DNA from 3 places in the Nocardioides ginkgobilobae genome. Region 1 is predicted to be linked to each of the others. Evidence: predicted binding sites of a transcription regulator. Region 1 holds the regulator's gene; each other region holds the start of a gene.

Region 1 (10,199 bases):
GCGCAGCGTCCCGCCCGGCACCCCGGTCGTGGTCGCAGGCGGACTCAACGACTGGGACAGCACCGACGCGGAGATCACCGCCGGCCTCGACCGCGTCCTGGCCGCCACCGCCGAGCACCCCGTGACCGTCGTCGGCCCCGCGGCCGCGCCCGCCCGGGCGGTGTACGTCGCCAGGGTGGAGGGGCTGCTGGAGCGGCTCTGTGCGGAGCGGGACGTGCGGTTCCTCGCGGTCAGCGACCTGCGGCTGGACTACCTGCCGGACCTGCTGCACCTGACCCCGGCCGGGCACGCGACGTTCGGCGATGCGGTGGCAGCGCGGCTGTCCACAGGCAGCTGACGCCGAGGCCGGGAGCGTCCCCGGCCGCGGCTAGGGTGCTCGTCGTGACGGAGCCGAGGACCAGCGTGGGTGAGCTGCTGGCCACGGCCGTCCAGGCGCTGGGTGGCGCCACCCGCGAGGGCCAGGTGCAGATGGCCGCGGAGGTCGGGCGGGCCCTCGCCGAGGAGCAGCACCTGCTCGTGCAGGCCGGCACCGGCACCGGCAAGTCGCTGGCCTACCTCGTGCCCTCGCTGCTGCACGACAAGCGGGTCGTGGTCGCCACGGCCACGCTCGCGCTGCAGCACCAGCTCGTGGAGCGTGACGTGCCGCGACTCATGGAGGCCGTCAAGGGCAGCCCGGGGGTCGACACGTCGTACGCCGTGCTGAAGGGACGCTCCAACTACGCCTGCCTCCACCGCATCCGCGAGGGCGTCCCCGACGACCAGGGCGCGCTCGTGCAGATGCCCGAGGGGTCGATGGGCCAGAAGGTCCTCGAGCTGCGGGCGTGGGCGGAGGAGGAGGCCGAGCAGGGTGGCTCCGGCGAGCGCGACAACGCCCCGCGGCACACCGACCGCGAGTGGCGCCAGGTCTCCGTGGGCCATCGCGACTGCCTCTCCGCCGCGCGCTGCCCCTTCGGTCAGGAGTGCTTCGCCGAGCTGGCCCGGGAGAAGGCGCACCGCTCCCACCTGGTCATCACCAACCACTCGCTGCTGGCCATCGACGCCATCGAGGGCGTGCCGATGATCCCGGAGTACGACGCCGTCGTGATCGACGAGGCGCACGAGCTGGTCGCCCGGGTGACCCAGGCTGCGACCGACGAGCTGACCGCGCCCGACGTCGAGCGCGCCGCGCGCCGGGCCCGCAAGCACGTGCAGGCCGAGGGCGCCTCGAACCCCGCCGACGACCTGGCCGACGCCGGGGAGACCCTGCGCGACGCGCTCTCCGGCACGGCACCGGGACGGATCGACGTCCTCACCGAGGAGCTCGGCGACGCGCTGCAGCTGGTGCGCGACGCGGCCCGCGCCTGCCTCTCCGGCTTCCCCCGGGAGAAGCCGGGCGAGGGCGACGCCGACCCCGGTCGCCAGCAGGCCAAGGGCTCGGTGCAGGACGTCTTCGCCGTCGCCGAGCGGATGGCCGCCGACCTGGAGTCCGACGTGCTGTGGCTCTCGGAGGGCACCGAGCGGATGGCGCCGCGGCTCTGCGTCGCGCCGTTGCAGGTGTGGGGGCAGATGCGCTCCAAGCTGCTCTCGGACAAGACCGTGGTCATGACCTCGGCGACCCTCATGCTCGGCGGCGACTTCGGGTCGGTCGCGGCCTCGGTGGGGCTCAAGCCCTCGGAGCGGGTCACGTCCGAGGACGCGCCGGTCGAGCCGCGCACCGACGACGGGGTGCTGCCGTGGCGCGGCGTGGACGTCGGCTCGCCGTTCGACTACGGGCGCCAAGGCATCCTCTACGTCGCCAAGCACCTGCCGTCCCCGGGCCGCGACGGCCTGGGCCAGGCCCAGCTCGACGAGATCGCCGAGCTGGTCGACGCCGCCGACGGCCGCACGCTGGGGCTGTTCTCGTCGCGCCGAGCCGCCGAGGCCGCCGCCGAGGCCGTCCGCGCGCGGCTGCCGCACCTGACCACGCTGGCCCAGGGCGACGCCCAACTGCCGGAGCTGGCCAAGCAGTTCGTCGAGGACCACCACACGGTCCTGTTCGGCACGCTCTCGCTGTGGCAGGGCCTCGACGTCCCCGGCGACACCTGCCAGCTCGTGCTCATCGACCGCATCCCGTTCCCGCGGCCCGACGACCCGCTGATGTCCGCGCGGCAGCGGGCCGCCGACAAGGCCGGCGGCAACGGCTTCATGCAGGTCGCCGCCACCCACGCGGCCCTGCTCATGGCCCAGGGCGCCGGGCGGCTGATCCGCACCACCTCCGACCGTGGCGTCGTGGCCGTGCTCGACCCGCGGCTGGCCACCGCCCGCTACGGCTCGTTCCTCAAGGCCAGCCTGCCGCCCATGTGGACCACCACCGACCCCGCCGTCGTGCGGCAGGCGCTCACCCGGCTCGCCGCCTCCGCCGGCTGATCGGCCTGCTCAGAGACGCGACTTCCCGTCGTACCTCCGCCTGCCGACCGGGAGCCCGAAGAAGTCCGCGATCGTGGGTGCGACGTCGACGGTGCGGGCGTGCTTGGGCGAGACCTTGCCGGGCTCGACGACCGGGTGCCCGCCACCGATGAAGAACGGGATGGCCCGGGTGGCGGGGTGTCCGTGGTTGCCGGGGATCGGGTTGTTCGTGACCGGGTCGGGGTCGGAGAAGCGCCACCCGGCCTGGCAGAAGACCACGACGTCGCCGGACTCCGGCCCCAGCCGCAGCCACGGGGTACGTCGGTCCCAGGCCTTGAGGACGCCGGGGGTGGCCTCGGCGATCTCCTGGATGCGCCGCACGGCCCGGTCGAGACGGTTGCCCGGCCCGGTCCAGTAGACGAGGTCGGCGCCGCCGTTGTCGGCGATGACGACGTTGCCGGCCAGCAGGGGGTCGGCGTCCATCGCGGACTGCAGTGACACGACGTTGGTCGGGATCGACCAGTCCATCGAGTGGTCGGCCAGGACGATGACGATCGACCTCTCCCACCGACCGCTGGACCTCAGCGAGTCGATGAACTGGCCGACGAGGGTGTCGGTCTGCAGCAGCGCGGCCCGGCGCATGACCTGGAGCGTGGTGCCGGTGAGGTCGGTGTGTCCCCAGCGGTCGATGTCGCCGAGGTTCACGAACACCAGGTTCGGGTCGAGCTCGTCGACCATCGAGGTGAGCGCGTTGTAGGTGAGCAGGTCCGGGGCGTGCTCGGAGATGGGGATGTAGAGCTCGGGCTCCCATCGGTGGGTAGCCCGCTCGCCGAAGATGCCGACGAGGTACTCCTTGCTGAGCACCGTGCCGGTGGTCAGGCCGCGGCGGTTGAGCCGCTCGATGACGGTCGGCACCTTGATGTCGCTCGGCTGGTCCATCTCGCGGATCTCGCCGAGCTCGCGGTCGAAGAAGGAGTTGGCCGGCACGCCGGAGCGGTCGGGGCGCACGCCGGTCATCATCATCACGTGGTTGGGGATGGTCTCCATCACCGGCATCGAGGTCGCGCGGGGCCACCACATGCCCTCCTCGCGCAGCGCGAGCAGGTTGGGTGTGAGCCCGCTGTCGATCTCGTCGGGGCGGCAGCCGTCGACGACGAGCACGTAGCAGCGCAGGTCCGCGGCGTCCCCGGCCGACCTCCGGCCCGCGGCGGCGGCCGGAGCGGTGCCGGCGGCCAGCGCCGAGGAGAAGGCCAACCCGGACGCGGCGGTCAGGACCGTACGTCGGGAGGCGCGCAGCTCCGCGAGCCGGCGCTCGCGGGTCGCCGGACCGTGCTGGACGTCACCGCAGCCGCACATCAGGCCTCCAGGGGGGCGTCGACGGGGGTGACCCGGCCGGTGCCGGCGCGGGTCTCGTAGCTCACCGACCAGGTGATCGGGGTGTCGGCGACCGCCCGGTCGCCGATGACGTACCAGTCCATCTGGGCGCGCTCGGCGGTGATGTCCAGCACGGAGAACCCGTGGGAGTCGAAGTCGAGGTACTTGATGTGCCGGTTGTTGGCCAGGATCGTGGTCTCCACCAGCGGCGAGGCCTGCGGGGCCCCGGTGATGTCCTTGAGGTTGTTGGAGGTCACCGAGGCGCAGACGAACTCCACCCCGTAGGAGTCGCCGACCACCGGCACCGTGGAGGTGTCCAGCGGCAGCTCGCACGCCCACCCCGAGTGGATGTCACCGGTCACGAACAGCACGTCCTTGACCTGCTTGTCGCGGATGTGGCCCAGCACCTCGCGCCGGTCGGCGGTGTAGCCGTCCCACTGGTCGACGTTGTAGGGCAGCCCGTCCTTCGGGAGCAGACCGGTCACGTCGCTGATCGGGTCGAGCAGCTGGTTGGGCAGGTCGGCGAAGGTGACCGGCGCGATCATCACCGGGTTGCCGATGACCTTCCACTGCGCGGTGCGGTTGCCGCGGCTCAGGGCGTCCTTGAGCCACTCCATCTGCCGCGTACCGGTGATGGTGCGCTCGGGGTCGCTCACCTCGGCCTCGAGGGCAGGCACGGGGGTCGGGAGGGCGGTCGCGACCTGCTCGTCGCGGTAGGTGCGCAGGTCGAGCATCGAGATCTCGGCCAGGTCGCCGAAGCGCAGGCGCCGGTAGAGCCGGGCGCCGTCGTCGAGCCGCGCGGTGCCGTCCATCCGGACCGGCATCCACTCGTCGTACGCGCGGTGGGCGCGGGCGCGCCGCACCTTGTAGTCGCCCTCTCCTCCTTCGGAGGCAGGGCCCGGCTGGTGGTTCTCCGCGCCGGCCTTCCACTGGTCGTTGGTGACCTCGTGGTCGTCCCAGGTCACGATCCAGGAGTAGCGGGCGTGCAGCGCCTGCAGGTCGGGGTCGCTCTTGTAGTTGGCGTGCCGGCGGCGGTAGTCCTCGAGGCTGACCATCTCGGTGGGCGGGTCGTGGGGACGCACGACGACGTTGTCCGGGCCCAGCCCGTAGTCGCCGGTGGGGTACTCGTAGAGGTAGTCGCCCAGGTGCAGCACCGCGTGCAGGTCGTCGCGCTCGGCGAGACCGCGGTAGGCGCTGAAGAAGCCGGCCTCGAGGTTGGCGCAGGAGACCACGCCGAGACGCAGGTTGTCGGGGGTGGCCCGCTCGCCCGGAGCGGTGCGCAGCCGACCGATGGGGCTGCGCTGGCCCAGCGCGCTGAACCGGTAGAAGTACTCGGTCTCCGGCCGCAGGCCCTTCGCGTCCAGCTTGACCGTGTGGTCGCGGGCGGCGCTGGTGCGGAAGCGTCCGCTGCTCACGACCTTCCGGAACCGTGCGTCGCGGGCGACCTCCCACCGCACGGTGACCGGCCCGCCCCTGCCCGAGCCCGGCGTCGCCTCGGGAGTGGGCGTGACGCGGGTCCAGAGCAGGACGGCCTCGGGGAGCGGGTCGCCGGAGGCGACGCCGTGCTGGAAGACCCGGTGCTCACGCTTCCCCAGCGTGAACGTGTCGCCGGCCCGGTCCGCGGTGCCGTCGGCCGCGCGGGCCGGGCTGCTCGCGAGCGCGGCACCCGCAGCGGTCACCGCGGTGGCGGCGACGGCTCCGGTGGCCAAGACCGTACGTCGGGGGAGGGCCTGACCCTGTCGTGCCGGCTCGCTCGACGCGTGCTCGGGTTGCCCGGGGGAGTGCTGGATCGAGATCACGCCTCATCCAACGACACCCGGCTGGCTACGTCATGGGTTCCGTGATGTGAGCACCGTCCGTTCACCCCTCGGACACGCGCCGGCGAGCGGGCGTCGAGACCCTCAGACCTTGCGCAGCACCGCCGTGACGATGCCGAGGATCGTGGCGTGCGTGCCGTCGATCGGGTCGAAGGCGTCGTTGTGGGGGAGCAGCCAGACCTGGCCGTTCTTGCGCGAGAGCGTCTTGACCGTGGCCTCGCCGTCGATCATGGCCGCCACCATCTGGCCGCTGTCGGCGGTCTGCGCCTGGCGGATCACGACGTAGTCCCCGTCGCAGATCGCGGCGTCGATCATCGACTCGCCTCGCACCTCCAGCAGGAAGAGCTGGCCGTCGCCGACGAGCTGCTTGGGCAGCGGGAAGACGTCCTCGACCTGCTCCTCGGCGAGGATCGGCGCGCCCGCGGCGATCCGGCCCAGGACCGGGACGTAGGAGGCGGCGGGCAGCGAGTCGCCGACCCCGGTCTCGTCGATGCCGGTGTCGTCGGCCGAGGAGATCGATCGGCGGGCGGCCATCGACTCGGGCAGGAACACCTCAAGCGCGCGGGGGCGGCTGCCGTCGCGCTTGATGAACCCCTTCTCCTCGAGCACCTTGAGCTGGTGGGCCACCGAGGAGGTGCTGGTGAGGCCGACGGCCTGGCCGATCTCGCGCATGCTGGGCGGGTAGCCCCGCAGCGCGACGGCGTCGCGGATGGTCTCCAGCACCTTGGTCTGCCGGGCGGTCAGACCGCTGGCGTCGGGCGGCCCGTCGGGCAGCGTGGTGACCGCGCCCGGGGTGCCGGGCGTGCCCGGGGTGTCGGTGCTGCCGGTGGCCGGGTCGTCGTGGCTGGTGGCCATGGGTCCTCCAGGGGGTGGCGCGGGTGCGGGCGCAGGTGGGTCCGAGGGGTCGGACCCAGTGGGGTCACGCTAGGCCCCGGGACCGACAACGATCAAACATGTGTTCGAACCGGCGTGTCGCGCCGGTCGCCGGAGGGGCGTGCGACCGGGGGCTGGGACGAGCGGCGTCGCGCGCGCCGACGTACGGGAGACTGCGGGGGTGAACGAGCGCAGCGCCGTCGTGACCGGAGGGGCCCGCGGGATCGGGCGGGGCATCGCCGAGCGCCTGGTGCGCGAGGGGTGGTCGGTGGTGGTGACCGATGTCGACGGCGCGGGAGCCGCGACCACCGCGGACGAGATCGGTGCGGTCGCGGGGCTCGCGCACGACGTCCGGGACCCCGCTGCCCACCGGCACGCGGCCGAGGTGGCCGCCGGTCACGGCCGGCTCGCGGCGTGGTTCAACAACGCGGGCGTCGGTGACGACGGCCGGCTCTCGGAGCTGTCCGAGGAGCAGGTGCGCCGGGTGGTCGAGGTCAACGTCCTCGGGGTGCTCTGGGGGATGCGCGCGGCTCTCGACGGCTTCGGCCCCGCCGGGGGCGACATCGTCAACATTGCCTCGCTGTCCGGACTGGGCCCCGTGCCGGGCTACAGCGTGTACGCCGCCACGAAGGCGGCCGCGGTCTCGGCCAGCATGTCCGTGGCTGCCGAGACGCCGCGCTCGGTGCGCGTGCACGCGGTCTGCCCCGACGGCGTGCGGACCGCGATGCTCGACGCCCAGGACCCCGAGGGTCTGGGTGCCGCCCTGGTCCACTCCGGCGGACGCATCCTCACGGTCGAGGAGATCGCCGAGGTCGCCGTGGGGATGGTCGGGTCCGACCGGGTCGTGCGCACGGTGCCCGTGTGGCGTGGTGCGCTCATGCGCTCCGTCTCCCTCGCGCCGGGCCTCGCGGCCCGCGGCACGGCGCTCTTCGCCGCGCAGGGGCGCCGGTCGTTGCGCACGCGCTGACCCGGGTGGGGCGGGCTCGCCCGCAGGGATGAGGTCGAACATCTGTTCGCCCAACCCCTTGATCTCGTTCGAACACCTGATCTAGTCTCGTACACGTGTTCGATCGAACTGGTGGTCGAGCCGCAGCTCCGGAGTCGTCGCCGGTCCTCCCTGACCGGCGCCACACCGGGACTGTCGGTGGCCGTCAGTAGACATCGGTGCGCAGCCCACTCCGCCTTCCCCAGGAGATCCCGATGAGCACCATGGTCCTTCCCGCAGCAGCAGCCCCGACCCGCACCTCCCGCCCCGCGACGTACGCCGACGGCCGTCGCGGTGAGCTGCGGCTGACCCGTCGCGGCCGGCTCGTGGTCTTCCTGGTCGGTCTGCTGGTGGCGGTGGCCGTCGCGGTGGCGTTCGCCGGTGTCTCGGTAGCGACCGCGGAGAAGGGCGAGCCGGTCCCGACCGACGTCATCGTCGTGGGCAGCGGCGTGACCCTGTGGGACATCGCCGCGGCCCGCACCGACGACGGCGACGTGCGCGCCATGATCAGCACGATCCAGGAGCTCAACAACCTCGACGGCGGGATGCTCGTCGCCGGCCAGCGACTGCTGGTGCCCGCGGCCGACTGAGCCCGCGGGACCGCGGGCGCAGCACCACCGCTGGTCGAGGTGCGAGCGCAGCGAGCCACGAGACCCACAGCACGACACAGACTTCGCCGGTCGCCTCGACCCCGGCCGGCGAAACCACGGGGAAGACGAGGGGCGGGCCCACCCGGGCCCGCCCCTCGGTGGTCTCCGCCAGGCCGCATGCCAGGGTCCCGTGCCCGGTGCTCGTCGCTAGCGCGCGGCGCGCTTGCCGCCCTTCGGCTTCGGCGCTCGATCGGGGTCGACCGGCTCGCCCAGTGCCTGCGGCGACAGGACGCCGAGCATCCGCAGCAGCCGCACACCCAGCATCAGCCCGGCGAAGAGGCAGGCCACCGCACCGAGCGAGGCCAGCGCCAGGAACGCCCAGGCGACCTGCTCACCGGCCCGGGCAGCGGCACCGAAGTCGATGGCGGCCCAGACGAGGTAGCCCCAGGCGACCACCAGGGCTGTGATGCCGCCGGTCAGGAGCAGCAGCCGTGGAGAGTGTCGAGAGCGCCGGCGCGGGCCGCGCCGCGACCCGGCCCGCTTCCCCGCACTGCTCCCCGCACTCCCGGCCACCGTGCCATTGTTCCCGACCGGCGCCGCCCGGCCGGGTCGAACCGCCGGGGTGCCGCGGTGCCCTGTGGTCGACGTCCGCCACACCCACCCCTGCACCGTCACGGATCCTCACGCGGGTGTCTCTTGGCCGGTCGGCACGGGACCTCGGTCCCTGACCGGGTGGGGGGGGCGCTCGCTACATTCGGGGTCATGCCGGACCAGGGGCAGGTCGATCCGGCGGCGCAGGGCCAGGGCGCGCCGTCGGGCGCACTCGCGCGCCTGGAGTCGGCGCTCCTCGAGGCGAGCGGCGCCGGCGACGTCGACGAGATCGCCCACGCGGTCCTGGCGGACCTCGCCCTGCTGCCCGGGGTGTGCCGGGTCGGGCTGGCGCTCACCGAGGGCGGGGGACGCCGGTTGCGCTTCACCTCCGGGCCGGACGCGGGTGACCCGGTGCCGCACCAGCCCGAGTGGTGCCACATCGACGCCTACGACGACGTGCCGCTCACCGACGTGGTGCGCACCGGACAGGCCATCCATGCCGAGCTCTCCACGCTCGAGGAGCGGTGGCCCTGGCTGGTCGAGCAGGAGCGCGAGCGCGGTGGGTCCGTGCTCGCGGTGGTCCCGCTGCCCGGCACCGGGTCGCCGATCGGTGGGCTGCTGGTCGTCCTGGAGACGACCCCCGACCGTGGCTCGGCGGGTCCGGACCTCCTCGAGGCGGCGGCCCGGCGTACGGCCGATGCCATCGCCGACGCGCGCTCGCGTCGTTCGCGGGACCTGGCCGAGGAGCTCGCCGAGACGGAGGCGGCCGCGGAGCCGGGTGCCCGCACCGCGAGCCTGCGGCTGCCGCCCGAGCCGACCGCGCCCCGCCGGGCACGGGCCTTCCTCAGCGAGGAGCTGCAGACCTGGGGCGTCGGCGAGGAGATCGTCGAGACCGCGCAGCTGTGCCTCTCGGAGGTCGTGACCAACGCCGTCAACCACGCGCACACCGTCGCCGACGTGCGGCTCTCGCTGCTCGAGGGGGTGCTGACCGTCCTGGTGCGCGACCGGGGCGGTCAGGGCGAGGTGGTCGAGCCGACGCGCGAGGAGGACCCGCTCGCGGTCTACGGCCGCGGCCTCATGCTGGTCGAGGCGCTCACCGACCGCTGGGGCTCCGAGCGCGACGCGGGTGGCACGACGGTGTGGTTCGCCCTCGATCTCGACCGCCGCGCCGACGACCTCGCCGAGGAGTGGGACCAGGAGCGGGGCGAGCAGCCGGACGACCCGGCGTAGCGGCGGACTGTCCCCGCTCGCCGCCCCTCACGCCCGCGAGCGGTGGAGGAGCCAGAGGAAGTACGGCGCACCGATGGCCGCCACCACCAGCCCGGCAGGCACCTGGGCCGGGGCGATGACGCTGCGTCCGAGCGTGTCGGCGAGCGAGAGCAGCAGGGCGCCGAGCAGCGTGGCGACCGGCAGGACCCGCAGGTGCCGGCCGGAGACGAGGGCGCGGGCGGCGTGCGGCGCGACCAGTCCGACGAAGGCGACGACACCGACGGCGGCGACCGCCGCGGCGGTGAGGAGGGCTGCGGCGAGGAGGGCGACCAGGCGCAGCCGCTCGAGGTCGATGCCGGCCAGGCGCGGTGTCTCGTCGTCGAGCGCGACCAGGTC
Region 2 (10,199 bases), on a different contig from region 1:
GTGCTGGGCTACGACAACGACATCGGCTACGGCATCCTGCGGATGGCGCGCGAGCAGCGGTGGAACCCTGCCAACCTCGGGCAGCCGGTCTACAACGCGCTGCTGGCGACGTTGTTCCAGTGGGGCGTCGCGCTGCACGACCTCGACATCGAGAAGATCCGCAAGCGCGAGAAGGACCCGAAGGAGATGAAGCGGCAGCTCAAGCAGATCCTGCGCAAGGGCCGCAACCAGATCCTCAAGGACTACGTCGTCTACCCCGCGCTGTCGGGGCCCCAGTGGAGGACGACCCTGAAGGCCAACGCCGCGGCCAACCTGACGCGCAACCTGTGGTCCTACGTGATCATCTTCTGCGGCCACTTTCCCGACGGGGCGATGCACTTCACCGAGGAGGAGATCGAGGACGAGACCCGCGCGGAGTGGTACCTCCGCCAGATCCTCGGCGCGGCGAACTTCGAGGGCGGCGAGCTGCTGCACATCCTCTCGGGCAACCTCGGCTACCAGATCGAGCACCACCTCTTCCCGGACCTGCCGAGCAACAGGTACGGCGAGATCTCGGTGCGCGTGCGCGAGCTGTGCGCGAAGTACGACATCCCGTACACGATCGGCCCGCTGCACCAGCAGTACGGCCAGGCGCTGCGCACGATCATCAAGCTGTCCGTGCCGAACTCGTGGACCAGCGACGACAAGCCGCCGCAGCCGCCGGCCAAGCCGGACGCGCCCGAGGCGCCGCCGATCGACAAGGGTCGCAAGTCCGACGCCGAGCGACCCCCGCGCCGCAGCGAGCTCGGTGCGTGGTCGCGGGGCAAGCAGGCGTCGTGAGGTCCGCCTGATGCTGCGTGGCCTGAGCCGCGACGTCGACCCGGTCTCCGCGCCCTTCGCGTGGGAGACCGGGCCCGACGGCCGCCGCGAGCTGGTCGGCACCCGGGTCACCCAGTGCGCGCTGTCGCGCATCTGCGGCGCGTGCGCGGAGTCGCTCGGGCGACCGATCGCCTTCGTCGGCGACGACCTCGAGGTCGCGCGCAACGCCTTCCACGCCCCGCCGCTCCACGAGTCCTGCGCCGAGGCGCTCGCCGCCGTCGAGCCCTCCTGGCGGGTCGTGCGGACCGCTGCCTTCGAGTTCGTCCGCCCGACCTCCGAAGACCTGGACCGGCGGCCGGTCTTCGTCCCGAGCGCCCTGCTCTAGGTGCCGAGGGCCCCGGTGGTCGGGCTGAGAGACCGCTCGATGCGGGAAGGTGAGAGGGGAGTGTCGCCGCCGGGCCGAGGGGGTGCGCCAGCGCCAGCCCGTACGGCGGTTGAGGAGGCGCGCCAGCGCCGTCTCGAAACCCTGTACGCCGCCGCGCCTACTCTGCCCCCGGGGTTGCTCCCTGGGCCGCCGTCGGCGGGTCGTGGCGCGTTCGCGCCGCAGCAGGCCCTGGATTTGGGAAGACCGTGGTCGCCGTCGGTGCCGCCTGGGCTTCTTGGTTGCGCTCCGTCGGTCGGTCGCGTTCGCTGGGGTGCTCGCTTCGGCTGGGCTTCGAACAGGCCCGCCGAAAGGTCGCGGGAAAGTCGATCTGACCTGGGGAAACTCTGGTTATCGAACGTGTGTTCGACTATACTTTCACCATGTCCACCGGCTCCCTCCTCGACGCGATCCGCGCCGCCAAGCGGCGTGAGGACGACGCGGCGCGGGAGCTGCTGATCGGGGTCGCGGACTGGGCGGACCGTCACACCACCGGGGTCCTGATGCCGGACCTGTACGGCACTTACTCCGACCCCGATGAGGAGGCGTACGACGCGGCGGAGGCTGCGTGGATGTCGCGGTTCGGGATGCCCGGTGCGGACACGATGCTGGAGCTGGCCGGTGCCGGTGCCCCCGAGGTCTCCGACTTCGCAGTCACCGAGCTCGCCACCGCGCTGGGCCGGACTAGGGAGTCGGGGCGGCTGCTGGTCGGGGACGCGGTCGAGGCCAAGCACCGCCTCCCCCGTGTCTGGGCCCGGCTGGCCGCAGGCCAGGTGACCGCGTGGCGGGTCCGACAGCTGGCCCAGGCCACCAAGGCCCTGTCGGAGGAAGCGGTGGGGTTCGTGGACGCCCAGGTCGCCCACGTCGTCCACACCGCCGGCCCCCTCACCGTGAACCGGCTCGTCCTCGAAGCCTCGGCGCGGTTCGACCCCGAAGCCACCGAGGTCCGCGAGTGCGACACCCGCTCCAACCTGTTCTTCGACCTCGACCTGGGCACCCCCGCCACCTGCGTCGGCACCGCCTCCGCCGTCTCCGCCGACGGGCTGCTGGACCGGGCCGATGCCGAGGACCTCGAAGCCGCGATCCGCCAGATCGCCCACCAGCTCCTGCTCGACGGCTCCACAGACACCCTCGCCATCCGCCGAGCCAAAGCACTCGGCTACCTCGCCCGCGGCCACGACACCCTCCCCGACGCCGACCCCGAGGCGACCGAGGATGGTCGAGCAGCCAGCGCCAGCGAGCGTCGTCGAGACCGCGCAACCCACACGCGCACCGCACCCCGCCGGGTCGTGGTCCTGACCGTCCACCTCTCCGACGCCGCGTTGACCGGCGCCCCCCAGATCGACCCCGTCACCGGCAAGCTCGGCCTCAACCTCGCTCGGATCGACAACCACCGCCAGCTCCTCACCGCTGACGCCATCCGCGACTGGTGCGGCACCCCAGGCACCCAGGTCATCGTCAAGCCCGTCATCGACCTCCACGACAGCGTCGCGGTGTCCTCCTACGAGGTCCCCGACCGCATCGCCACTCGGGTCAGACTGACCAGGACGACCTGCACTTTTCCTCACTGCAACCGCCCGGCCGAGTCCGCCGACCTCGATCACACGGTCGAGTACGTCCCGCCGGACCAAGGCGGACCACCCGGCCAGACATCGACAGACAACCTCGCCCCGCTGTGCCGGCACGACCACCGCGCCAAGACCCACCCCTCACCAGCAGGGAAACCCTGGGCCGTCACCGGACTCTCACCAGGCCACTGGCTCTGGACCAGCCCACTGGGCCACCACTACCTCGTCCACCCCGACGGCACCACCCCACTCTGAGCCTCACCACCTGAGCAAGACACGCTCGCAGCCCGACCACCACCCGACGGTCGGGCTACCAGCACGCCCGGGAAGCGCCCGGCGAAAGCCCCTGGCGCCGAGCGAGCAGGACGTGCCGCCGGGCCTGCTCACGAGTGGGGCGTCGTTCGATCGATCGGCAGGTCCTGCGCGGCACCAGCTGGCGACCAGGACCTCCGCATGGCCCTGGCCCTCGGTGAACCGTGCCCGAGGAGAGGGCGACCCAGCGGAGCTGGCTGAGCGTCTCGGCGACGTGCCACACCAGGGGCACCTCGCCGAGGTCCCGCGGGTCGAGCCACCGGAAGTCGTCGTGCTCGTCCGGGCGGAGGTGGACCTCGGACGCGTGGTCGACCTCGTGGAGGCGGGAGGTGAACGTGTGGAAGACGAGGTCACGCCCCTCCGTGTCGCTTTTCTCGTGGTGCGACACCTCGGCGCCCGCGACGGCGCACAGCCCCGTCTCCTCCCAGCACTCCCGGACCGCCGCACGAGCCGGCGTCTCGCCGACCTCGACGGTCCCGCCGGGGACGTCCCACTGCCCGCCGAGGCACCGGCCGTCGCGGCGGCGTAGGACCAGGAGGCGCCCCTGCCGCTCGACCAGACCGTGGGCCACGAACCTGTGCTGGGTCCTGAGGCGTCCAGCCGTCCCGCACGTCCCGGCACCCTCAGAAGCCCGTGGAGCACCAGGGGGACGGGCCGGCGTGGTCGGCCATGGCGGCGAAGGTGTCGACGTCCGGGCCGTGCACGCGGCCGGCGGCGGCGTGGACCGTGACCGGCTGGTCGCCGAGGTAGAGCGCCCCGAGCGTCTCGGCGTCGAGGGTGACGCCGGGCTCCCCGTCGGACCCCGCGCGCTCGACGGAGGCCCGGCCCTTCTCGGTGGTGATCCGGAACCGACCGTCGGCGAACCCCATCCGGTCCCGCACCTCGAGCACGACCGTCGCGTCCTCGCGCCAGGGCCTCGCCTCGAGCGCCGCGACCACGTCGAGGACCCGCACCCACAGGAAGTCGACGAGTGCCGTGCTGCGCACGACCCGGGGGTCGGTCACGGCCAGGTGGAGCGGGGTGTCGACGGGGACGCGGGACTTCACCACCTGCGCGAGGTCGATGTCGGCGAGGAACGACCAGAGCCGCCGCCACGCGACGTCGGTCAGCGCGTGCAGGCCCCGCAGCTCCACCACGCCCCTCTGCGGACCCTCGCCCTCGTCCTTGTGCTGGAACCGGGCGTAGCCGTCGACCTCGCCGTCGGCGTCCAGGTGCACCACGACCCTGGACTTGGTGTCCCTGTCGCCGGACTCCCAGTCCCGGCCCTCCTCGATCTGGCCGTAGAACGCCGGCCGCGAGACCGCGCCCCGGGTGGTGGCCAGGTGTCGCACGAAGACCCGCTCGACGTGCGGGCGCGCCTGCGGCAGCTCGAGCAGCTGGAGCGAGCCGTCGTCCGCGGTGTCGCGCAGCCGGAACCGGCCGTGGCCGGTGTCGACCTCGACCATCCGCTGTCGCGTCGCCACCCCGAAGCCGAACCGACCGTAGATCCCGCCCTCCGACACCGTCAGCGCCGCCAGCGGCACGCCGCGCGACGCCGCGTCGGTGAGGTCGTCGGTCATGAGCCGACTCAGGATCCCGCGACGTCGGTGCGTCGGGGCCACGGTGACGTCGGTGATCATGTGCAGCGGCAGCTGCGTGCCGCCCCCGACGTTGACCGACCCGCCCCAGCTGGTGAAGGTCCCCACCGGCGGGGGGTCCGCGACCAGCGACGACGCGGCGTACGCCGCCCGCAGGGTCACGTCGTCGGCGCGGCTGTGCTCGAGCCAGAACTCCCGCTGCTTCTCGCTCAGGGAGCCCTCGTGGAAGCCGCGGTGCCAGGCGTCGCCGTACGCCGCCACCTTCGCCGCCATCGGCCCCTCGGTCGCGTGGATGTCGAGGGTCTCGAAGGTCAGGTCGTCGTGGGAGCTCACCGACCCACCGTAGGTGCGCCCGTCGGGGTGGGGCCACGCGATTTGCGGCCGGCCTGTCGTCGCCGCGCCCTAGGGTCGGGTCATGGCGGCGAAGGCGGCGGAGGTCCAGGCGGGCGGCCGGGCGGTGCGGGTGAGCAGCCCGGACCGGGTCATCTACGAGGCGACCGACCGGACGCCGGAGATCACCAAGCTCATGGTCGCGGAGTACGTCGCCTCCGTGGAGGACGGGCTCATGCGGGCCCTGCGCGACCGCCCGACCGCCCTGGAGCGCTGGCCCTCCGGCGTGCGCGAGGGGATGCGGCTGGCCACCGGCCCGCAGGACTCGAAGGCCGACGCGTTCTACCAGAAGCGGGTGCCCCAGGGAGCGCCCGACTACCTCGAGACCGCGACCATCACCTTCCCCTCCGGCCGCACCGCCGACGAGATCTGCCCGACCGAGATCGCGGTCCCGGTGTGGTGCGCCCACATGGGCACCCTCACCTTCCACCCGTGGCCCGTGCGCCGCACCGACGACCCGGCGAGCCTCGACCACCCCGACGAGCTGCGGATCGACCTCGACCCCCAGCCCGGTACGACGTTCGCCGACGCGGTCCGGGTCGCCGGCGTCGCGCGGGAGCTGCTGGAGGAGCTCGGCCTGCGCGGTTACGCCAAGACCTCGGGCAACCGCGGCGTCCACGTCTACGTCCGGATCCAGCCGCGCTGGGAGTTCACCGACGTGCGGCACGCCGCGATCGGCTTCGGGCGCGCCCTGGAGCAGCGCGACGACCAGGTGACGACCGCGTGGTGGAAGGAGGAGCGGGGCGAGCGGATCTTCGTCGACTACAACCAGAACAACCGCGACCGCACCATCGCCTCGGCCTACTCCCTGCGGCCGAAGCCGGGTGCCCCCGTCAGCACGCCGCTCACGTGGGAGGCGCTGGCCGAGGTGCGCGACCCCCGCGACCTCAACCTCGTGACGGTCCCGCAGATGCTGGCCGACCAGGGCGACGCCTGGGCCACGATCGACGACGAGGCGTTCTCCCTCGAGCCGCTGCTGGAGCTGTGGGAGACGCTGCCCGGCGGGGAGCTCAACTTCCCGCCGGACTACCCCAAGATGCCGGGCGAGCCGCCGCGCGTGCAGCCGAGCAAGAAGGTCGCCGAGCACTGGGACGCCGAGGGCAACCGGATCGCCGACTGAGCGGGTCGGGAACGACGAGACCCGCCCGGAGCGTGCTCCGGGCGGGTCGTCGTCTTGTACCGGGCTCCCCCCGGAGCCCTTGCCTGGTGGATCGGAGCCACGCAGCCCCCCAGCCGCGCGGACCCGTGATCACTGGTCCAGGTCACGAGGCCGCCCCCCGGCGACCTCGTGGTGACAACGCTAGGCAGTGCTGCCGCGCGGGGCCACCACGTGCGATCCACAGGATCGCCAGGGTTCGGTAACAGCGGGCGCCGGGGCGGCCGGCACGGCGGTCGGCGGGGGTCGGGGCGGGCGGTCGGCCACTGGTAGTTTTCGCCGCATGATGGTCTCCCACGAGAAGCGCGTGCTCTTCGTGCACGTGCAGAAGACCGGTGGTTCGACCATCGACCGGATGCTCCAGGCGGACATCCCGGACGTGCAGTACCTCCAGGGCCTGCGCGGGGGTCGGCACGCCCGGCTCGGTCCGGCGCTCAAGGCCCACCCCGAGCTGTCGGACTACTTCATCTTCGGCTTCGTCCGGAACCCCTGGGCCCGGATGTACTCCTGGTACGCCATGATGCGCCGCGCCGAGACCCAGGCCGCCGAGGGCAACGAGAAGGCCGCCAAGCAGCTGGCCAAGAACCGGCTGTGGAAGCGGGTGCTGCCGGCGTACCCCGACTTCGAGAGCTTCGTGCTGCGCGGCCCCGACGAGCAGCGCGAGCTGCGCCGGGCCCAGATCACCTACCTGCGGGCACGTGGCCGCCCGGCCGACTTCATCGGCCGCCAGGAGCGCTTCGACGAGGACCTGCGCCAGGTCTGGGAGCGGATCGGCCTGGTGTGGCCGGGGGAGACCCTCAAGGTCAACACCGGGCCCTCGACCGACTACCGCCAGCACTACACGTCAGAGATGCGCGACAAGGTGGCGCAGGTCTTCGAGAAGGACCTGCGCCGCTTCAAGTACGAGTTCTGAGGGGCTCAGGCGCCGCTGATCCCCTCGCCGCCCCCGGCGGACTGGCCCTCGATCGTCTCGTGCTCGAGCAGGTGCAGCACCGGGACGCCGAGCTTGCGGCGGGCCTGCGAGGTCCAGTCGAGGTGGAAGAACTCCGCCACGACGTGCGGGCGGGTCAGGATGATCGCCTCGCGCCCGTCGATGGCCCCGACCTCGGCGGCCAGCGCGTCGACCGGGGGCTCGTGGATGACCCGGCCGGTCGCGATAGCGCCGGCGTCGGCGAGCCGGGCCAGCGTCAGCCGCAGCTCCTCCTCCGAGGCCTGCCGGCACTCCTCGCGCACCGACTCCAGGTCGACCTCGGACATCGTGACCGCCGGGCTGGTCAGCAGGTCGCCGCCGGCCAGCGAGCCCATGGCCGCCTCGATCCGTGCCGCGGCGTCCTGGATCGGGAGCAGCACGTGGTAGCTCACCGTCTGCCCCTCCGCGACCAGCTCCTCGTGCAGGGAGCGGACCTGGACGGCATCGGCGGGGGAGAGCGCCTGCTCGACGAGGAGGACGACGGGGTAGGTCTCGGCCATGCCTCGACCCTAGACCTCGGCGGCCGGGACGTCAGCCGCCCTCGCCTCGACCGTCGGTGAGGATGTCGGCGAGGTCGTAGCGGGCGACCTCGTCGAGCTGCTCGTAGCCGCAGGAGGTGGGCTCGCGGTCGGGCCGCCAGCGCTTGAAGTGCGCGGTGTGGCGGAATCGCCGCCCCTCCATGTTGTCGTACTTCACCTCCAGCACCCGCTCGGGCCGCAGCGGGGTGAAGGAGAGGTCCTTGCCGGCGCTCCAGCGGCTCTGGGTGCCGGGAACCCTGTCCGGGTTGGCGATGGCCCAGCCGGCCTCGCCGGCCCAGGCGCCCCACGGGTGCTCCTCGATCGGGCAGACCAGCTCCTGCAGCTCGCTCCAGAGCTCGGCCCGTCGGGCTTCGGTGAAGCTGGCGCTGACGCCGACGTGCTGCAGCGTGCCGCCGGAGTAGAGCCCCAGCAGCATCGAGCCCAGCAGCGGGCGCTCCGGCGTGGAGGTCTTGTGCTCGCGGTAGCCGGCGAGGACGACGTCGGCGGTGCGCTCGTGCTTGATCTTCAGCATCGTCCGCGCGTTCTGCTCGTACGCCGCCCCGAGCGGCTTCGCGATCACGCCGTCGAGCCCCGCGCCCTCGAACTGCTCGAACCACCGCTCCGCCTCGACGGGGTCGGTCGTGGTGCGCGTGAGGTGGCAGCGGCCGTGCGGCACCTGCTCCCACGCCCGCTCCAGCGCCGCGCGCCGCTCGGCGAACGGCCGGTCGACCAGGGACTCCTCGCCCAGCGCGAGCAGGTCGAAGGCGACGTACTCGGCCGGGGTGGTCTCGCTGAGCATCGTGACCCGGGACGCGGCGGGGTGGATGCGCTCCTGCAGCACCTCGAACTCCAGCTCCCGGCCCCCGCTCTCGCGCGGCCGCGCGACGAAGACCTCGCCGTCGAGCACGCAGCGCTCGGGCAGCTGCTCGCGGGCGGCCTCCACGAGCTCGGGGAAGTAGCGGGTCAGGGGCTTGGTGTTGCGGCTGGTCAGCTCGACCTCGTCGCCGTCCTTGAACAGCAGGCAGCGGAAGCCGTCCCACTTGGGCTCGAAGGAGAGACCGCCGTGCTTGGCAGGGTCGGGGACCCCCTTGACGGACTTCGCGAGCATCGGTCGCACCGGCGGCATGACGGGCAGGTCCACGTCTGCGACCCTAACGACGTACGCCGACATCCGGCTCGACGTGAGGGGGGACCGTGCGCCGCAGGCTGGTGCTGCTGCTCGCCGTCGTGGCCGCGCTCGCGCTGGTGTGGGTCGCGCTGCTGCTCACCCGCGGCGACGACGACACGGTCAGCTCCGACCCGGGCCCGCCCGTGGAGGTGCCGGTCGCCGGCGAGGACGTCGTGGAGGTGGTCGTGCTCGTCGACGGGGCCAGCGACCCCGACGACGTCGACCGGGCCGTCGGGCTGATCACCGATGCCACCCGCATGTGGGCCGGAGGGCTCGAGGGGCTGCAGGAGGACCCGCGCGACCTCGTGGTCCGCACCGAGCGGCTGGGCAGCGACGCCGAGCACGAGCTCGTGGACCCCGAGGTGGTCTTCGTGGTCGTCGACGACACCGACACCGCCGGCGGGGCGCTGCTCCGGGTGGTCGACCGCGACGGTGCGGAGTGCGCGGCCTACGAGGACGTCTTCGCCCTGGGCGCCTGGCGGGCGCGGTCCGGCTTCGACAGCCACCACAGCCTCCCCGAGGGCACCTTCGACCAGGACTGCGGCGAGCCCGGACCGGACGCGGCCGACGCCTGCCTGGCGGTCAACGGGACCTTCGTGGTCGGTGGCGTGGACCCGATGGAGGCCTTCGGCCTGGTCGGCGACGAGCTGGGCCACTGCCTGGGCGCCAGCGCGGGCCGGGCCGCCGGGACCCGGGGGTAGCCTCCAGCGCGCTCGGTCGTTGACGCAGACGTGAACGCCCGTCAGATCCTGAGCCCGGTCGCCCTCCTCGCGGCGACCGCCACCGCCCTCCTCTCAGTGGGGGTCCCGGCCGTCGCCTCGCCCGGTGACGACTACACCCGCTCGTACTTCGGCGACGGCAACCTGCCCGCCGGCTGCGTGGTGGACCGGGACCCGCTCAACCCCGACAACACCTGCTACCACATGAAGGTCGGGCTCAACGCCCTCGACGACCCGCAGATCGACGTGGCGGTGCTGGCCCCGGTCTCCCCGGGTGTCGAGCGGGACCTGCGGGTGGGGGAGCAGGCCGTGCAGATGTGGGGCGAGGGCATCGACTACCTCGCCGACGAGATGGGCATGGAGTGGCTCGCCGACGGCGTCGACTTCAACATCACGACGTACGAGCTGAAGGTCGACCCCGCCGGGCTGCTGGTGACCCGATCGACCTGGTCGACCCGGAGATCGTCGTCATCATGAGCAACCCCGCCGGCGGCATCGGGATCGGCATCGACCCGGTCTCGTTCGCCGGTGAGCTGGGCATCGTCGACGGCGAGGGCACGCCCTGCTTCGTCGAGGACGACCCGCTGAACTTCGAGTCCTGG
Region 3 (10,199 bases), on a different contig from region 1:
TCGGGCCGCTGGTCGTCGTCGCCGTCGTGGTGCTGCTCGCGGTGCCCCGCACGGGTCGCCGCGCGCGCCCGCTGCTGCTCGGGTCCGGGCCCCCCACCCGTCGTACGACGCTCGCGGCCGTGGCCGCGACCGGACTCGTCGTGGGCGGGCTGTGGGTGATTCCGGACGGTCGGCTGCCGGTGCCGCCGGGCGGGGGTGCGTGGGTGACCCCCGGCTACACGGGTCGCCCCGTCTCCGCCCAGCCGCTGCCCGCCGACGACGGGGGCGTGCCCGACCCGGTCGTCGTGCCGACCGTCTCCGACCTGCCCGGTCCGCTGGGGCTGTCGGTGGAGGTCGACTCAGCCTGGTTCGGTGCGGAGCACTGCGGAGCGCTGCTGCCCGACTCCCACGAGCGGCTCGCGGCGCTGTGCACGAGCCGGAGCGGTGCGCGGCTCAAGGTGATCGACCCGCGCACGCTGCGGCCGGTCGCGACGCAGGAGCTGCCCGAGGCGTGCGGGGAGCCGGGGGCGCCCGCGCCGCCGGTGCTCGACGCCGCCGGCAACCTGCTCGTCGCCACCGGTGACCGGCGGCTGCTGCAGGTCGCCACTGCCGACGCCGCGGACGACCCGGCGCTCGTGACGGAGGCGGTCGTGGACCTCGCCCCGGTCGTGCCGGCGGGGGACTGCGTGGTGGCGGTGGTGCTCGACGGGGCCGAGCGGGCCTGGTTCGCGACGGCCGCCGGGCTCGTGGGCGTCGTCGCCGGGGACGCCGACCCGGTCGTCGTGGACCTCGGGGAGCCGGTCGGGCAGCCGCTGGCCGCCGACCGGGACGGCGTCTACGTCACGACGGTCGAGGCGGTGCACCGGGTCGTGACGAGGACGGGTGCCCCGCTGGTCGGGTGGCGGACGGCGTACGAGACCGGGAGCGGGGTGAAGCCCGGCCAGCGCGACGCCGGCAGCGGCTCGGGGGCGGTGCTCGTCGACTCCGACGCGGGGCCGCTGCTCGCCTTCACCGACAACGCCAACCCGCGGATGCACGTGGTGGTCCTGCGGGCAGGCGACGGCGAGCAGGTCTGCCGCACGCAGGTCTTCGAGGACGACGCGTCCGCCACCGAGGCCGCCCTGGTGCCGGTGGAGGGCGGCGTGGTCGTCACGAGCGGCCACGGCTGGACCGGGCTGTCCAGCGGGGTGCTCGGCCGCCGCCCGTCGGGCGGGCTGGCGCGGGTGGAGGCGGACTGCCGCACGGCCTGGACCTCCCCGGAGGTCGCGCCGACGTCGGGCGCGACCCTCTCGCGGGCGACCGGGCTGCTGTACGCCTGGACCAAGCGCCGCAGCTGGCTGGGCGCCGACGCGTGGTACCTCACCGCCCTCGACGCCCGCACCGGCCGCACGGCCTGGTCGGCGCGCGGCGGCACCGGCCCGTGGGCCGACAGCGACGGCGCCCCCGTCACCCTCGGCCCCGGTGGCGCTGCCTTCGTCGGCACCCGCGCCGGGCTGGTCCGGGTCGTCGACGGCACCCGCGGGCTGCGGGACTGAGACTCCTCGTTCGGTGGTCTCTCCCGGCGAGCGACAGCGCGAGCCGTCGTCGAGACCGCGTGGGCTGTCTGTGGGCGGTGACCAGGTGCGGGTCGATGCGGCGACCAGCAGCGTCTACGTCCGACTGACCGCACCGCTCGACCTGTCGCCGGCGACTTGCGGCGGCCGGTAGGCCCGCCCCCCGGGGGCCGCGCCGGCGCGTCGGTGTCGGGGCGGCGGTACAGAGCAGGGCCGGCGGCTGACGTCTCGCGGCCCGGCGGGCTGGATGGCATGGAGACGCCGCGAGGACGTCGAGCGGCGGTTCGCCGGCAGCTCGTTCCCCGGGGCTTCTCACTCGTTCGACCAACGGAGCGGCGGGTGGGCGTGCTGGTAGCCCGGCCACGGGGGTGGTGGTCGGGCTGCGAGCGGGTGCTGCGGTGCCTGGGGGTCAGGCGGTGAGTGGGGTGGTGCCGTCGGGGTGGACGAGGTAGCGCTGGCCGTGGGGGCTGGTCCAGAGCCAGTGGCCTGGTGAGAGTCCTTGGACGGTCCAGGGTCTGCCTGCTGGTGAGGGGTGGGTCTTGGCGCGGTGGTCGTGGCGGCAGAGTGGTGCGAGGTTGTCGGTCGATGTCTGGCCGGGTGGGCCGCCTTGCTCGGGTGGGACGTACTCGATGGTGTGGTCGAGGTCCGATGACTCGGCGGGCCTGCGGCAGTGCGGGAACGAGCAGGTGGTCCTGGTGAGCTTGACCCGGTTGGCGATGCGGTCGGGGACCTCGTAGGAGTCGACGGCGACGGTGTCGTGGAGGTCGATGACGGGCTTGACAATGACCTGGGTGCCGGGGACCCCGCACCACTCGCGGATGGCGTCGGCGGTCAGGAGCTGGCGGTGGTTCTCAATGCGGGCGAGGTTGAGGGCGAGCCCACCGGTGGCGGGGTCGATCTGGGGTGCGCCGGTCAGCGCGGCGTCGCTCAGGTGGACGGTCAGGATCACGGTGCGGCGGGGAGCCGTGCTGCTTCCGATGCGGGTGCCGGGGTCGGTGGGTGCGCTGGTTGCGCGGTCTCGACGACGCTCGTCGCTGGCGCTCCTCCCTGCTCGACCATCCTCCGTCGCTCGAGGATCGTCCTCGGGGAGGGTGCCCTGGCCGCGGGCGATGTAGCCGAGGGCTTTGGCGCGGCGGATCGCGAGGGTGTCGGTGGAGCCGTCGAGGAGCAGCTGGTGCGCGATCTGTCGGATCGCTGCTTCGAGGTCCTCGGCATCAGCGCGGTCCAGCAGCCCGTCGGCGGACACAGCGGACGCGGTGCCGACGCAGGTGGCGGGGGTGGCAAGGTCGAGGTCGAAGTAGAGGTTGGCGCGGGTGTCGCACTCCTGCACTTCGGTGGTTTCGGGGTCGAACCGGGCGGAGGCTTCGAGGACGAGGCGGTCCACGGTGACGGGGCCGGCGGTGTGGACGACGTGGGCGACCTGGGCGTCCACGAACCCCGCTGCTTCGGCGGACAGCCCGCGCGTGGCCTGTGCCAGGCGGCGGACCCGCCACGCGGTGACCTGCCCGGCAAGCAGTCTGGCCCACACGCGGGGGAGGCGGTGCTTGGCCTCGATGGCGTCACCTACGAGCAGGCGCCCGGACTCGCGCGTGCGGCCGAGGGCGGTGGACAGCTCGGTGACGGCGAAGTCGGAGACCTCGGGAGCGCCGGCGCCGGCGAGGTCGAGCATGGTGTCGGCACCGGGCATCCCGAACCGGGCCGTCCACGCAGCCTCGGCGGCGTCGTGCGCCTCCTCGTCGGGGTGGCTGTACGTGCCGTACAGGTCCGGCATCAACGCACCAGTGGTGTGCGCATCTGCCCACTGCGCGACCCCGATCAGCAGCTCCCGCGCGGCGTCGTCCTCGCGCGCCTTGGCGGCGCGGATCGCGTCGAGGAGGGAACTGGTGGGCATGGTGAAAGTATAGTCGAACACACGTTCGAAGAATAGAGTTTCACCAGGTCAGACCCACCTTTCAGGCGAGTTTCTGGAGCGCCGATCCAAGCCCAGCCGAAGCGAGCACCCCAGTGGAGGGCGACCACCCAGACAAGCGCAACCAAGAAGCTCAGGTGGCACCCACGGCGACCACGGCTTCCTGAAATCCAGGAACTGCTGCAGCGCGAACGCGCCACGACCCACCGAGGGTGACCCAGGGAGCAACCAGGGGTACAGCAGGGCGCGGCGGTGTGCGCGGTCTCGACGACGGCTCGCTGGCGCTCGCCTGCTCGACCAGCGGTGGGCGCTGGCGCTGCTCGCATGTCGACCATCCATCGCGACATCGCGACATCGCGACATCGCGACATCGCGACATCGCGACATCGCGACATCGCGATCGGCGATGGCGACTGTCAGGGGTACCGGATGCCCGTGGCCGCCTCGCTGACCTCCCACAGGCGCCGGGCGGCGTCGGCGTCGCGGGCGCGCTTGCCCATCAGCGTCACCTGGGGCCGACCGGCCATCTCGCCCGGGCCGCTGGGTCCGCAGTAGGTGCCGCCGGGGAGGTCGGCGGTCGCGGCCATGAGGGTCGGCTGCGCGCCCGCCGCGGCGGACTGGGAGACCGCTCGGATGGTGGCGTCGAGGATGGAGGCGATGCCGCCGGAGGACCGGCCGTACTGCCCGTTCGCGGCCAGGTGCGTCCCGGCGAACCCGGGGTGCGCGGCCAGCGCCTTGACCGGCACCTCGGCGGCCCGGCAGCGCCGGTCGAGCTCGAGGGTGAAGAGCAGGTTGGCGAGCTTGGACCGGGCGTAGGCGCCCCACGGGTCGGCGCGCCGGGTCTCGGCGCGGGGGTCCTCGAGCGGTGCGCGGCGCGCCACCCGGTGGAACTGCGAGGAGACGGTCACGACCCGACCACCACCGTCCGCGGCCGCCAGCTGCGGGAGCAGCAGGCCGGTGAGCAGGAACGGGCCGAAGTGGTTGGTGGCCATGGTCGTCTCGAACCCGTCGTACGTGCGCGGACCCGAGACCCCCATGACGCCGGCGTTGTTGACCAGCACGTCGATCGGCCCGAGGGCGGCGGCGGCCGCCCCGGCGGAGCGGACGGAGGCCAGGTCGGAGAGGTCCACGACGAGGGGTACGACGTCGGCCGCGGGCACCTCGTCGGTGATCGCCACGGACGTCTCGTCGAGCTTGCGCGGGGTGCGCCCGGCGAGCACGACGCGGGCGCCGCGTCGGGCCAGCTCGAGCGCGGTGTGGTGGCCGAGGCCACCGAGCGAGGGGCCGGTGACCACGATGGTGCGGCCGGCCTGGTCGGGCATGCGGGCGAGGTCCCAGGTGTCGGTCACGGGTCGTCCTTGCGGCTGGTCGGGGCGCCTCAGGGGGTGGTGGCCATGCTGTCGAGCACGCGCTGCGCGAGGGCCTCGTCGCCCTCGACCCGCACGGCCCCGGGGGCCGGACGGCGACCGCCGGCCAGGCACGTGAAGGACTCGCGGTCCATCGCCAGGAGCACGTCGGGGGTCGCGGGCGGCTCGGGGAGCACGCGGCCGCGGCGGTCCTGACCGACCTCGAAGGCGAAGGGCGCGCTGCCCTCCATCTCCAGCACCAGTGAGGTCCCGGGCTCGGCACCGACCTTCTTGGCGAGGACGAAGCCCATGGACTCGGCGAGGTACTCCGCGGTGTGCCGCGCCGGCTCGGTGTCCATGCCTCCGGGGCGAGCGACGGCGCGACGCACGTCCTGCTCGTGCATCCACACGTCGAGGGGGCGGTTGCGCAGCAGGGTGCGCCACGACCACGGCACGCCACCGAAGACCCGCTCGGGGATCGCGTCGGCATCGGTGGGCGGGTCCGCGAGCAGGGCGGTACGCCGGGCGGTGGCCGACTCCCGGATCTCGGTGATGAGGGCGTCCGGGCTGGCGTCGCGCCGGTTGACCACGCCGATCTCGGTGTAGTGGCCCAGCAGGCCGGTGACGTGGGCCGGCGGCGGGTCCCCGATGTCGGCGTGCTCCTCCTCGCCGGTCGCCAGCACCTTCTCCAGGTGGGCGACGTGGGCTGCGACCGCCCGCACGTCCCAGCCGGGGAGGTCGGTGGGTCGGTCCCAGTCGGCCTCGTCGAGACTCTCGAGCAGGGCGGTGAAGTCGTCGATCGCCTGCCACCACACGTCGGCGTACCCCGCCAGCAGCCCCTGGTCGCTCATGTGCCGGACTCTAGCGAGCAGCGCCCACCAGGCGGCGTGGCTACCGGAACCTGACCGCGAGGACCGCGACATCGTCGGCGAGCGCCCCGTCGTCGAGGTCGGTGAGGACCCCGTCGAGGAAGTCGGTGACCGGACCCGGCGGCTGTGCGAGCGCGGCCTTGCGCAGCCGCTCGAGCCCGTCGGTGAGGTCCTCGCCCCGACGCTCGACCAGACCGTCGGTGTAGAGCAGCAACGTGGAGCCGTCGGGGACGCGGCGCCGGTTGTCGCTGCGGTGGGCGTCGGGCAGCACGCCGAGCATCAGGTCGTGGTGCTCGTCCTCGAGCCAGGCGACCTCACCGTCGGGGGTCAGCAGCAGGGGTGGCGGGTGGCCGGCGTTGGTCCAGCGCAGCGTGCGGCCGCCGGAGCGGTCGGGCTCCTCGATCCGGAGGTAGACCAGGGTCGCCAGGCCGTCGACGCCGAGGTCGGCCATCGCCTCCTCCAGGCGCAGCACCTGCCGCGACGGCGGGTCGTCGACGGCCCAGGCCAGGGCGCGCAGGGTGGTGCGCATCTGGCCCATCGTCGCGGCCGCGCCGATGTCGTGCCCGACGACGTCGCCGATCATCAGGCTGGTCGCGCCGGAGGGCATGAGCACGGCGTCGTACCAGTCGCCGCCGACCTGGTCCCGCGCGGCGGCGGGCCGGTAGCGGGCGGCCATCTCCAGCTCCTCGGTCTCCGGGAGCCGGGGGAGCAGGGCGGTCTGGAGGACGACGAGCGCGTCGTGCTGCTCCTGGACGAGCAGCGCGCGGGACAGGGACTGGGCGGCGTACGTCGCCAGCACACCGAGCGTGGCCAGCTCGTCCTCGGCGAGGTCGCGGCAGTCGTCCCAGATCACCGCCATCGCCCCGAAGGTCCGCCCCGCGGTGGTCAGCGGGAAGAAGGCGCGGCACTCGCCGATCTGCTCGCGGTAGTCCAGGTCCGGGTAGTGCTGGTTCTGGTCGGCGCGGTCGCGGTAGGCCAGTGGGCGCTCGCTGACGAGGCAGTGGCCCAGGGGGTTGCTCAGGTCCGCGCGCAGGCTGTTGTTGAGCTGGGCCGAGCGCCACGTGTCCCCGGTCTGGGGCACGTAGTGCAGCCGGGGGACCTCGACGTCGAGGTGCGGCTGGGTCGGCAGGTCGTGGGCGGCGGCCTCGGAGAGCCAGATGCCGGCGCGCAGGCAGCCGAGCTGCTCGCGGGCCACCCGCTCGGCGGCCGCCGCGACCTCGGTGACGGTCGCCGCCGAGGCCAGGCCCTCGCTGAGGGCGAGCAGGACGGCGCTGCGCCGGCCCAGCGAGTCGGCCTCCTGGGCGGCCTCGGCGGCCTCCGCCCGCAACCCGCGCTGGGCGAGCTCGGTGGAGCAGGCGGCGGCGAGGTCCGCCAGGGCCTCGAGCGCGTCGGGGGTCCAGGCGCGCGGCTCGGGGTCGATGGCGCAGAGCGAGCCGATGATCTGGCCGGTGTGGTCGCGGATCGGGTGGCCGGCGTAGGCGACGACGCCGAGGTCGGGGATCGCCAGGTTGTCGCGCAGGCGCTCGTCGAGGCGTGCGTCCTCGGTCACGACCGGCGCCTGGTCGTGGACGACCCACTGGCAGAAGGAGTGGGTCAACGGGGTCTGCCGCGCGGCGTCGTACGGCGCGGGGAGGCCCTCGGCGCCGACGAAGACCTGGCGGTCGGTCTCGACCAGGCTGACCAGCGCGACGGGGACGTCGAGCGCGCGGCGGACCATCCGCGCGTAGCGGTCGAACGAGGCGTCCACGCCTAGCGAGGTGGCCCCGTCGTCGGTGCCGTCCATCCAGCCTCCCCCCGGTGTCAGCGCACGCTAACCCGGGGCCGCCCGGAGCGTCGCCTTTACCCTGTCGACCACCCTTTGGGTTGGTCGGGAGGGTCTGTGCGGGGGAGGATCGGGGGAGTGAGCACCCAGCCCCGTCGCCAGCCCGTCCGGCAACCCGTCAGGGCCCCTGAGCTCGTCGGCCGCGGGTGGCTCAACACCGACGGCCCGCTGCGCCTCGCGGACCTGCGCGGTCGCTTCGTCCTGCTGGACTTCTGGACCTTCTGCTGCGTCAACTGCCTGCACGTGCTCGACGAGCTGCGACCGGTCGAGGCGGCGTACGCCGAGGAGCTGGTGGTCATCGGGGTGCACTCCCCGAAGTTCGTCCACGAGGCCGATCCGATCGCGCTCGCGGCGGCCGTCGAGCGCTACGGCGTGCACCACCCGGTGCTCGACGACCCCGAGCTGGTGACCTGGCAGGCCTACACCGCCCGCGCCTGGCCGACGCTGGTGCTCATCGACCCGGAGGGCTACGTGGTCGCGCAGTACGCCGGGGAGGGGCACGCCCATGCGATCGAGGCGCTGCTGGCCGAGCTGGTCCCGCAGCACCGCGAGCGCGGCACGCTGCAGCCCGGCGACTCGCCGTACGTCCCGCCCGTCGTCGAGCCGAGCGACCTGCGGTTCCCGGCCTCGGCGGCCCCGCTCGCGGGCGGGGGCGTCCTCGTCGCCGACGCCGGCCACGACCAGGTGGTCGAGCTGTCCGCGGACGGCGAGGTCGTGCGCCGCTTCGGCGGGTTCCGCGAGCCCAACGGGCTGTGCCTGCTGCCGGCCGACGTCGCGGTGGCGGTGGGGTACGACGTGGTCGTGGCCGACACCGTGGGCCACCGGCTGGCCGGACTGCGGCTGGAGGACGGCTCGGTCCGCACGCTCGCCGGCGACGGGCAGCAGTGGATGCCCGGCGACGGCGTCGAGCGGCTCTCCTCGCCGTGGGACGTGGCGTGGTGGGGCGACCGGGTGTGGGTCGCGATGGCCGGCATCCACCAGCTGTGGACCCTCGACCCGCTGACCGGGGCGGTCGAGGTCGCCGCCGGCACGACCAACGAGGGCCTGCTCGACGGCCCGCTCGCCGACGCCTGGTTCGCGCAGACGTCGCGGCTGGCGCCCGACGGGGACCGGCTGTGGCTCGCCGACTCGGAGACGTCCTCGCTGCGCTACCTCGCCGACGGCTCCGTGCACACCGTCGTGGGGTCGGGGCTCTTCGAGTTCGGCTTCCAGGACGGGCCGGCCGAGCAGGCGCTGCTCCAGCACCCGCTCGGGGTCACGGTCCTGCCCGACGGGTCGATCGCGGTCTGCGACACCTACAACGGTGCCGTGCGCCGCTACGACCCGGCCACCGGGTCGGTGGGGACGCTCGCGGAGGGCCTCGCCGAGCCGTCGGCGGCGTACGTCGACCCGGTCGACCCCTCCCAGCTGGTCGTCGTCGAGTCGACCGCCCACCGGCTGACCCGGGTGCCGCTGGGCGGGGTGGTGAGGGTGGACGGGTTCGCGCACTCCACGCAGCGGCCGGTCACCCCCGTCGCGGCCTCGCTGTCGCTGACGATCACCTTCACGCCGCCGCCGGGGCAGAAGGTCGACGACCGGTTCGGTCCGCCCTCGCAGCTGGTCGTGGAGTCGACGCCCCCGGGGCTGATCCGCTCCGGCGGCGGTCGCGACACCGACCTGACCCGGGTGCTCGAGCTCGACCCGCACGCCGGGGAGGGCGTCCTCCACGTCGCGGCCCGCGCCGCCTCCTGCGACGCCGACGGCGGCGAGGGCGCCGCCTGCCGGATGCACCAGCAGGACTGGGGGATCCCCGTGCGGGTCTCCGCCGAGGGGCCCGGGGAGCTGGTGCTGCCGCTGGGGGGTGTGTGAGGTTCGGCGGGGGTGCGTGAGGTTCAGCGGGGCGCCGCTGGAGGTCACGGGGCGCCGACGCAGGTGCAGCGGGGGAGCGTGAGGTTCAGCGGGGCGCCGCTGAACCTTCCGAGATCCGAAAATGCCCCTGCTACCCCCGCGCCAGCCCCACGGCGATGAGCAGCATCGTGACCCCGATCAGCACGTCGAGGACCTGCCAGGCGCGGGGCCGGGCGAAGAGCGGGGAGGCCAGCCGCGCGCCGTACCCGAGCCCGGTGAACCACACCAGCGACGCCACGACCGCGCCGCCGGCGAAGGCCCAGCGGTCCTCCGAGCCGTTGGCCAGCGAGCCGAGGAGCAGGACGGTGTCGAGGTAGACGTGCGGGTTGAGCAAGGTCAGCGCCACGGCCGTGAGCAGCGCCGCGGACAGTGGGCCCGCGGTCCCGCCTGGCGCAGCCGAGCCGTCCAGCACCTCGCCGCCGCGCCAGGCCCGACGGAAGGACAGGACGGCGTACGCCGCCAGGAAGACCACCCCGCCCCACCGCACCACGTCGAGCACCACCGGCGCCTGGGTCACGATCGTCCCGATCCCGGCGACCCCGGCGCTGATCAGCACCGCGTCGGAGATCGCGCAGACCGCGACGACCGGTCCGACGTGGTGGCGGGCCAGGCCCGAGCGCAGGACGAAGGCGTTCTGGCTGCCGATCGCAACGATGAGGGTCAGCCCGGCGGCGAGCCCGGTCAGGGCGGTCGGAAGGGCGGTGGTGAGCACGGGACGACGGTAGGCAGCGGGAGATATGAAGGGAAGCGAAGGAATCTGTGGGTCCCTTAGCATCGCTTCATGACGGCCGGCCCACCTCTCACCACGCCGCTGCCGGCAGCGCAGCTCGCCGC

What was found. The regulator LexA, encoded in region 1, represses DNA repair genes until DNA is damaged. The targets are predictions, from matches to a motif close to TCGAACANNTGTTCGA.
Region 2: ACYVID_RS17555 (HNH endonuclease signature motif containing protein) is a predicted target of LexA. The motif match lies at 1,574-1,589, and genes of this name have one in related genera.
Region 3: ACYVID_RS10450 (HNH endonuclease signature motif containing protein) is a predicted target of LexA. The motif match lies at 3,437-3,452, and genes of this name have one in related genera.

What each region holds. Positions count from the first base shown of each region.
Region 1 covers NZ_BAAGUS010000013.1:104,441-114,639, forward strand. Annotated here, with positions in the region: gene ACYVID_RS13225 (SGNH/GDSL hydrolase family protein) at 1-337, shown strand, start outside; gene ACYVID_RS13230 (ATP-dependent DNA helicase) at 469-2,385, shown strand; gene ACYVID_RS13235 (alkaline phosphatase family protein) at 2,395-3,720, opposite strand; gene ACYVID_RS13240 (alkaline phosphatase D family protein) at 3,720-5,447, opposite strand; gene lexA (transcriptional repressor LexA) at 5,640-6,410, opposite strand; gene ACYVID_RS13250 (SDR family oxidoreductase) at 6,610-7,395, shown strand; gene ACYVID_RS13255 (LysM peptidoglycan-binding domain-containing protein) at 7,629-8,003, shown strand; gene ACYVID_RS13260 (hypothetical protein) at 8,211-8,576, opposite strand; gene ACYVID_RS13265 (ATP-binding protein) at 8,766-9,824, shown strand; gene ACYVID_RS13270 (iron ABC transporter permease) at 9,852-10,199, opposite strand, start outside.
Region 2 covers NZ_BAAGUS010000028.1:5,179-15,377, reverse strand. Annotated here, with positions in the region: gene ACYVID_RS17565 (fatty acid desaturase family protein) at 1-819, shown strand, start outside; gene ACYVID_RS17560 (hypothetical protein) at 830-1,183, shown strand; gene ACYVID_RS17555 (HNH endonuclease signature motif containing protein) at 1,603-3,042, shown strand; gene ACYVID_RS17550 (NUDIX domain-containing protein) at 3,098-3,670, opposite strand; gene ACYVID_RS17545 (GNAT family N-acetyltransferase) at 3,723-5,009, opposite strand; gene ACYVID_RS17540 (DNA polymerase domain-containing protein) at 5,092-6,186, shown strand; gene ACYVID_RS17535 (sulfotransferase family 2 domain-containing protein) at 6,506-7,135, shown strand; gene ACYVID_RS17530 (hypothetical protein) at 7,141-7,692, opposite strand; gene ACYVID_RS17525 (ATP-dependent DNA ligase) at 7,724-8,851, opposite strand; gene ACYVID_RS17520 (hypothetical protein) at 8,905-9,579, shown strand; gene ACYVID_RS17515 (hypothetical protein) at 9,610-10,074, shown strand; gene ACYVID_RS17510 (hypothetical protein) at 10,071-10,199, shown strand, end outside.
Region 3 covers NZ_BAAGUS010000009.1:60,077-70,275, reverse strand. Annotated here, with positions in the region: gene ACYVID_RS10455 (hypothetical protein) at 1-1,514, shown strand, start outside; gene ACYVID_RS10450 (HNH endonuclease signature motif containing protein) at 1,942-3,423, opposite strand; gene ACYVID_RS10445 (oxidoreductase) at 3,858-4,790, opposite strand; gene ACYVID_RS10440 (maleylpyruvate isomerase family mycothiol-dependent enzyme) at 4,820-5,638, opposite strand; gene ACYVID_RS10435 (GAF domain-containing SpoIIE family protein phosphatase) at 5,679-7,439, opposite strand; gene ACYVID_RS10430 (NHL domain-containing thioredoxin family protein) at 7,557-9,326, shown strand; gene ACYVID_RS10425 (LysE/ArgO family amino acid transporter) at 9,457-10,077, opposite strand; gene ACYVID_RS10420 (LysR family transcriptional regulator ArgP) at 10,147-10,199, shown strand, end outside.